Regions from separate parts of the Mesorhizobium sp. B2-5-11 genome, predicted to be linked through region 2. Evidence: predicted binding sites of a transcription regulator. Region 2 holds the regulator's gene; the other holds the start of a gene.
The links. The regulator PhoB, encoded in region 2, activates phosphate uptake and scavenging genes when phosphate is short. The targets are predictions, from matches to a motif close to TGTCATNNANCTGTCAT.
Positions count from the first base shown of each region.

Region 1: a site for PhoB is predicted at 1,567-1,583, ahead of phnF (phosphonate metabolism transcriptional regulator PhnF). Genes of this name have one in related genera too.

Region 1 covers NZ_VFUK01000008.1:54,461-58,638, reverse strand. Annotated here, with positions in the region: gene FJ490_RS23265 (zinc-binding alcohol dehydrogenase family protein) at 1-674, shown strand, start outside; gene phnF (phosphonate metabolism transcriptional regulator PhnF) at 795-1,544, opposite strand; gene phnG (phosphonate C-P lyase system protein PhnG) at 1,661-2,122, shown strand; gene phnH (phosphonate C-P lyase system protein PhnH) at 2,122-2,733, shown strand; gene FJ490_RS23245 (carbon-phosphorus lyase complex subunit PhnI) at 2,736-3,848, shown strand; partial or broken gene FJ490_RS23240 (alpha-D-ribose 1-methylphosphonate 5-phosphate C-P-lyase PhnJ) at 3,845-4,178, shown strand, end outside.
Region 2 covers NZ_VFUK01000016.1:31,258-35,435, reverse strand. Annotated here, with positions in the region: gene xylF (D-xylose ABC transporter substrate-binding protein) at 1-672, opposite strand, end outside; gene FJ490_RS29835 (ROK family protein) at 931-2,172, shown strand; gene phoB (phosphate regulon transcriptional regulator PhoB) at 2,180-2,869, opposite strand; gene phoU (phosphate signaling complex protein PhoU) at 2,889-3,596, opposite strand; gene pstB (phosphate ABC transporter ATP-binding protein PstB) at 3,622-4,178, opposite strand, start outside.

The sequences.
Region 1 (4,178 bases), on a different contig from region 2:
CCATGTGCGAACAGATCCTTATCCCGGAACAAAACCTCTATCCAGCCAACGGCCTGTCGTTGGCCGATGCCGCGGCCGTCGAGTTCCTGGCCATCGGCGCCCATGCGGTGCGGCGCTCGCGTGCCGATCCCGGCGCACGGACGCTCGTCATCGGCGCCGGACCGATCGGGCTCGGCACCGCCATCTTCGCCCGCATCGCCGGGCTCGACGTGACGCTGCTCGACATGAGCAGCGAAAGGCTCGGCTTCGCCGCCAATGAACTCGGCTTCAAGACCCTCGACGGGTCGCGCGGCGCGGCATCCGATCTGGTCAGCGAAGCGACATCAGGCGAAGGCTTCGACGTGGTCTTCGACGCCACCGGGAACACCGGCTCGGTGCAGTCGGCCTTCGCTCATGTCGCGCATGGCGGGACATTGGTGCTGGTCAGCGTCGTGAAGGACGACATCGCCTTTTCCGACCCCGAGTTCCACAAGCGCGAGATGACGCTTGTCGGCAGCCGCAATGCCTTGAGGGCCGACTTTGACCACGTCGCCGCTTCGATCCGCGATGGCGCCGTGCCGCTGGCCAAGCTCGTCACCCACCGCACCACGCTTGCCGACACGCCACGTGATCTCGCCCGCTGGGCGCATGAGAAATCCGGCCTGATCAAGGCCGTGATCGAGGTGGGGGCATAAGCTGGCAGATCGTGAACCCGGCCCGTATTGACCACGCCCCGCGCAGGGCGACCCCCAAACCGCCAAGCCGCTGACAACCGAGCTGGTCTGGTACCAGCGTTAGTATAAGGCCGACAGGCCCTACAGCGCCGACAGTTTCAGCTCCACCCGCTCCGCCGGGAAGCGCGCCTCGGCGAATTGGATCGGCCGGCCGTCCGTCGTCATGTTGACGGCCATCGTGACCAGCACGATGCCGCCCGGCTGCAGATCGAGGTCGGCAAGGTCGGAAGCATCGGCGTGACGCGCCGACAGCACCGTCGATTGCCTGAGATAATCGTCTATGCCGAAACGCTTGAGCGATGCGGTGATCGACCCGGTCTCGGCCATGGCCACATCGATGCCGGCGAAGCGCCTGGCGTCGAACCAGCCGGAAGCGCGCGACACCGGCTTCCCATCGGCCTCGCCGCGCGTCTCCAGGCGAATCACATCCGATCCCCTGGCAACGCCCAGGGCTTCGGCGACGCGCCGGCTGGCGGGCTCGACCGATGAGGCCAGCAGCACGATATGCCGCTCCGACGCCTGGCCCTGCAAGCCGGTTGAAAATCGCGTGCGCGCGCCGATCGGATAGGACAGCCGCTTGCGCGACAGCACGAAAGTGCCGCGCCCCTGCTCGGCCCGCAGTACCCCGTCTTGCACGAGCGCCGCGATGGCGCTGCGCACCGTGTGACGGTTGACGCCATAGCGCTCGGCCAGCGCCACCTCCGGCGGCAGCGCGGCATTCTCGGCAAAATCGCCGGCAGCGATCGATTGCAGGATTCGGTCGGCGATCTGGCGCCACAACGAGACGCCGCTGCGCCGCTCGATACCGTCAGCCACGTGTTTTCCGTTCACGGTTTCGCCCCTGGCCGGCCCCTGTCACGCACCCGTCATGGACTCGCGTTAGGTAATGGATATAATTCGTATGGTTGTCTATATCAATAGACAAATTAGAAGCAAGGATGTTGCTGATGCGAGGACAGGAAGCGCGCGACCAGGCCGAACGCAAGGCGGCCATGGCAACCCTGGCGCAGTCCAGCGGCGACGACATCGTTCGCCTCTGGAACGAATCCGGCCTGCCTGCCGAGGCCGAACTGCTGCGCGGTCCCGAGACCGGCCTGGTTACCATGCGCGGCCGCATCGGCGGCGGCGGCGCGCCGTTCAATGTCGGCGAGGCTACCGTGACCCGTGCCACCGTGCGCCTGACGTCCGGACAGGTCGGCCATTGCTATGCGCTCGGCCGCGACAAGCAGAAGGCGAAGCTGGCGGCCATCGCGGACGCGCTGTGGCAGGACCCCGCTCATCGACAGACGGTCGAAACGGGCCTTCTCGGGCCGCTGCGGGCTGCCTTGACCACGGCACGAGAAAAGCGCCGCGCCGAAACGGCGGCAACAAAGGTGGATTTCTTCACCATGGTTCGCGGAGAAGATTGATGGATATCGCAGCGCAATCGATCGAGGGCGGGTTCGCCGATCCGGTGTTCAACGCCCAGACGGTGTTTCGCGCCGTCATGGACGCAATGGCGCGGCCGGGCAGCGTGCAATCCTTGCCGGCCCTGGCCCGCCCGCCGGCGCCGCTTTCGGCGATATCGGGCGCGGTTGCGCTGGCATTGTGCGACAACGACACGCCGCTCTGGCTGGACCCGGCCCTGCACGCCTCGGCAGCGGTCATGTCCTGGCTCGGCTTTCACAGCGGCGCGCCGCTGGCCAACACCCCGGCCGACGCGCATTTCGCCTTTGTGGCCTCGCCGGCCGAGATGATGGCACTCGACGGTTTCTCGCAAGGCACGCAGGACTATCCCGACCGCTCGACAACATTGATCCTGCAGGTCGGCGATCTCACGTCAGGCACGCCGCTGCTGCTCGAAGGTCCTGGCATCGAGAAGACGGCGACGATCGCGCCGGCCCGCATGCCGCGTCATTTCATCGAGCAGTGGAAGCAGAACATCAACCGCTTTCCGCGCGGCGTCGACATCATCCTGGCGGCACATGACAGCCTCGCCTGCCTGCCGCGTACGACACGCATCAAGACGACGGAGGCCTAGCGATGTATGTTGCGGTAAAAGGCGGCGAAGCCGCGATCGCCAACGCCCACAGCCTGCTCGCTGACCGTCGGCGCGGTGACCGCTCGGTACCGGCACTGCGCCTCGACCAGATCGTCGAACAGCTGGCGCTCGGCGTCGACCGGGTGATGAGCGAAGGCTCGCTTTACGATCGCGAACTCGCCGCACTCGCTATCGTGCAGGCGCGCGGCGACATGATCGAGGCGATCTTCCTGGTGCGGGCCTACCGCACCACGCTGCCGCGCTTTGGCTATACAAATGCCATCGACACCGCCACCATGCTGGTCGAACGCCGCGTTTCGGCGACCTACAAGGACCTGCCCGGCGGCCAGTTGCTTGGGCCCACCTTCGACTACACGCACCGGCTGCTCGATCCCGAGCTTGCCGCCGGCGCCGATGTCGCCGCGCCCTTGCGGCGCGAGACGGAAGCGCAGGCAATGCCGCGCGTCTCGGCGATCCTCGCTCGCGATGGGCTGATCGAGCCGGACGGAGACATGCCGCAGGACCATGTCCCCGGCGACATCACCCGCGAGCCGCAGGAGTTCCCGATGGCTCGCGACATCCGCCTGCAGGCGCTGTCGCGCGGCGACGAGGGCTTCCTGCTGGCGCTCGGCTATTCCACGCAGCGCGGCTATGCCCGCAACCATCCCTTCGTCGGCGAGATCCGCATCGGCGAGGTCGAGCTGGAGCTCGACGTGCCCGAACTGCCTTTCGCGGTGCCGCTCGGTACCGCGCGCGTTACCGAATGCCAGATGGTCAATCAGTTCAAGGGCTCGGCCAAGGCGCCACCGCAATTCACACGCGGCTACGGGCTGGTCTTCGGCCAGAGCGAGCGCAAGGCGATGGCCATGGCACTCTGCGACCGCGCTCTTCGTGCAAGCGAACTCGGCGAGGACATTGTCGCCGCCGCCCAGGACGAGGAATTCGTCATCTCGCACTCCGACAACGTCCAGGCGACCGGCTTCGTCGAACATCTGAAGCTGCCGCATTATGTCGACTTCCAGGCCGAACTCGACCTCGTGCGCCGCATGCGCGCCGAGTACGACGCCCGCGAAAATCCCGGCAAGATTGAAGAGAAGAAAGAGGCCGCGGAATGAGCGCGCAACCGACCGACATCGCCAGCTACAACTTCGCTTATCTCGACGAACAGACCAAGCGGATGATCCGCCGCGCGATCCTCAAGGGCATCGCCATTCCCGGCTATCAGGTGCCGTTCGCCTCGCGCGAAATGCCGATGCCCTATGGCTGGGGCACCGGCGGCGTCCAGGTTACCGCTTCGATCATCGGCCCCGACGATGTGCTGAAGGTCATCGACCAGGGCGCCGACGACACCACCAATGCGGTCTCGATCCGCGCCTTTTTCAAGAAGGTCGCCAATGTGGCGGTTACGACCGATACCGCCAGCGCCAGCATCATCCAGACCCGCC
Region 2 (4,178 bases):
GCCGGCAGTGCCGTCATTGGCCGCGACGACCGCGTCGACCTTGTTGTCGTTGGCGGTCAGGAACTGCTCCATGTTCTTCTGCGCATTGGCCGGCAGCCAGCCATCCGTATAGGCTTCGCCGACATTCTTGATCTTGCCGCTGTCGATGGCGTCCTTGAGCACTTCCATGGAGCCCGAGAACAGGAAATCGGCATTCGGATCGGCACCCGAGCCCTTGATGAAGACGTAGTTGCCTTCCGGCTTCACCTTGAACACTTCGCGGGCCTGCATGCGGCCGACTTCCTTGTTGTCGAAGGTCAGATAGAAGACGTCCTTGTTCTCGATCAGGCGGTCATAGCCGACGACCGGAATGCCTTCGTCGAGCGCCTTCTGCACCGCCGGGCCGATGGCGGAGGCGTCCTGCGCCAGGATGATCAGCGAATTGGCGCCCTGGGAGATCAGGCTCTCGACGTCGGTGAGCTGCTTGCCGGGATTGGACTGGGCGTCGGCGGAAATATACTTGTCGCCGGCGGCTTCGATCGCCTTCTTCATGGCGGCCTCGTCGGTCTTCCAGCGCTCTTCCTGGAAGTTCGACCAGGAAACGCCGATGACCTTGTCCTTCGCCTGCGCGACCGACGCGAGCGTCAGCGACATGGCGACACCCGCCAGGATGGCGGCTGTGAATCTCTTCATCTTAATCCTCCCTGCGCCGCGTATGGCGCGACCAAACAGGCCCGTAGGCCGGCACAAGGCTCTATTTTTTCGAGCCTCGAAAAAACACTGGTCCATCGTCGGAACGCTGTCAACGTCGATTCTGATGTATTTTGATGTCCTCGTGAATTTTTTTCGAGCTCCGGAATAAATAATGACAGCCAAGGCCGGTTCTGCCAGTATTTGACGGTCGTCGGGATCCTGGGGAGAGAACGCGGCGACGGGGAGGATGCGAGAAACATGTCGGTCGGAATCCGCCACGACGATTTGCGCCGACGCAACCGGGCGATGGTGATCGCGGCCGTGCGCCGTGCCGGGCAGCCCTCGCGCACCGAGATTGCCGCGACCACCGGGCTCAGCCATTCCACCATATCGGCGATCTCCTCCGACCTGATTGGCGAAGGCATCCTGGCGCAGAGCAAGCCGAGCGAGGCCGGTGCGCTGAAACGCGGCCGGCCGCAGGTCGGCCTCAGCCTCAACCCTGAAGCCGCGGCGGTGATGACCGTGGTGCTGTCGCTGAATTTTCTCTCCGTCGCCGTCATCGACTATGCCGGCCAGGTGATATCTGAAGAGCAGCGCCGGCTGGACACGCTCACCCTGTCGCGCGAGGCGCTGATCGGCGAATGCGTGGCCATCGTCAGGCGGCGGTTCGAGGATCCCGACCTCGACGTCGGCAGCATCGCCCGTATCGCGCTGGCGATCCAGGGCATCACCGACACGGATGCGCGCACCATGCTGTGGTCGCCGATCACGCCGCAGACCGACATCGCCTTCGCCGACATACTGGAGGCCGAGTTCGGCATTCCCGCCACCATGGAGAACGATTGCAACATGATGGCGGTGGCGCTGCGCTGGCGCGATCCCCAGCGCTACCGCGACGACTTCATCGCCATCCTTTTGTCGCACGGCATCGGCATGGGCTTGGTGCTGAAGGGTGAACTGTTCACCGGCACCCATTCATCCGGAGGCGAGTTCGGCCACATGATCCATCGCCCCGGCGGGGCGCTCTGCCGCTGCGGGCGGCGCGGCTGCGTCGAGGCCTATGCCGGCAACTATGCCATCTGGCGCAACGCGAGGCAGCTTGGCGAGGACACCGAGCCCGTCGACGTCAGCGACGCCGACATGCGCACCCTGGCGGCCTCGGCGCGCGAAAAGGACGGGCCGGAGCGCGAAGCCTACCGCAAGGCCGGCGAGGCGCTGGGTTACGGCCTTGGCAGCCTGTTCGCGCTGATCGATCCGGCGCCGGTCGCCATGGTCGGCGTCAGCGCCGCCGCCTTCGACCTGATCGAGCCGGCTCTGCGCGAGGCCATTGCCCAGACCGCCGGCGGCCAGCACTCGAAATCGATTTCCTTCGACACCGAGCCGAACGAACTGCCACTGATCCGCGAGGGCTGCGCCATGCGCGCGCTGACCTTCGTCGACCAGGAGATTTTCGCGCCGGGGGCACAGGCGAAATCAGGCGTGGGCGAGAACGTTGCGTGACATATCCCTAGTCTTCGCGAATCGCATACCCCGCGCCCCGAATGGTGCGGATCACGTCAGGCATGCGGCCATTGTTGACCGCCTTGCGCAGCCGGCCGACATGCACGTCCACGGTGCGCTCGTCGATATAGATCGTTTCGCCCCAGACATTGTCGAGCAGTTGGCTGCGCGAGAACACGCGGCCGGGATGTCGCATCATGAATTCGAGCAGGCGGAACTCGGTCGGCCCGAGCCGGATCTCGCTTTTCTTGCGGTAGACCCGGTGCGATTCACGGTCGAGCACGATGTCGCCAACCTTGAGCACGCTGGACAGAACTTCGGGCTTGGCGCGGCGCAGCAGCGCCTTGACGCGTGCCATGAATTCCGGCGTTGAGAACGGCTTGACCAGATAGTCGTCGGCGCCGGTGGAGAGACCGCGCACCCGGTCGCTTTCCTCGCCGCGCGCCGTCAGCATGATGATCGGCAGCCGCTCGGTCTCGGGCCGCATCCGGAGACGGCGGCAGAGCTCGATGCCGGAAACCGCCGGCACCATCCAGTCGAGCACAAGAAGGTCAGGGACATTCTCCTGCAAGCGGATCTCGGCTTCGTCGCCGCGCGTCACCACCTCTACCTGATAACCCTCCGATTCCAGATTGTAACGGAGCAGCACACCCAGCGGCTCCTCGTCCTCCACCACCATGATGCGTGGCGCGATCATCGACTGGTCACCCCTGCCGTCAAGCCGCTGGCGCCGACATCGCCGTCTCGTCCTGCTTCGGGCGATTGGCGGGCAATTGCGTGCCGGTCAGCACATAATAGGCATTTTCGGCAATGTTGGTCACGTGATCGCCGATGCGCTCGAGATTCTTGGCGCAGAACAAAAGATGCGTGCAGGCGGTGATGTTGCGCGGATCCTCCATCATGTAGGTCAGCAGCTCGCGGAAGACCGACGTGTATTTGACGTCGATGCGTTCATCGTCGGCGCGCAGCTTCGCAAGTGCCGCGGCATCGCGCGCCGCATACTCCTCGATCACGCCTTGCACCTGGATCAGCACAAGCTGCGCCATGGCGTCGATGGAGTGCGACAGGTCGCGCGGCGTGGCGGCAAGGCCGACGGTGCCGACGCGCTTGGCGATGTTCTTGGCGAGATCGCCGATGCGTTCGAGATCGCCCGCCATGCGGATCGAGCCGACGACATGGCGCAGATCGTCCGCCATGGGCTGCCGCTTGGCGATCAGGGTGATGGCGCGGTCGTCGAGTTCGCGCTGGCGCGCATCCATGATCGCGTCGTCGGAGACGACGCTCTGGGCGAGCGCGTTGTCGGAATTCAGGAGCGCCTTGGTCGCGCCGCCGACCATCGATGAGGCGAGATCGCCCATGTCGCGGATCAGCCTGCTGATCTGTCCGAGATCTTCGTCAAAGGCTGCGACTGTGTGTTCGGCCATGATCTTGGTCCTCGTATGCCTGGGATCAGCCGAAGCGGCCGGTGATATAGTCCTGCGTGCGCTTCTCGCGGGGCGACGTGAAGATCTTCTCGGTGCGGTCGAACTCGACCAGCTCGCCCAGATACATGAAGGCGGTCTGCTTCGACACGCGCGCCGCCTGCTGCATGTTGTGGGTGACGATGACGATCGTATAATCGGCCTGCAACTCGTCGATCAGCTCCTCGATCTTGGCGGTCGACAGCGGATCGAGCGCCGAGGCAGGCTCGTCGAGCAGGATGACCTCCGGCTTCACCGCCACCGTGCGGGCGATGCAGAGGCGCTGCTGCTGGCCGCCCGAAAGGCTGAGGCCGCTGGCGTTGAGCTTGTCCTTGACCTCGCTCCACAGTGCCGCGCGCTTCAGCGCCTGCTCGACACGGCCGTCCATCTCCGCCTTGCTGAGCTTCTCATAGAGCCTGACGCCGAAGGCGATGTTCTCGTAGATCGACATCGGGAACGGCGTCGGCTTCTGGAACACCATGCCGATCTTGGTCCTGAGCAGGTTGAGATCCTGCGAGCGGTCGAGGATATTCTGGCCGTCGAGCA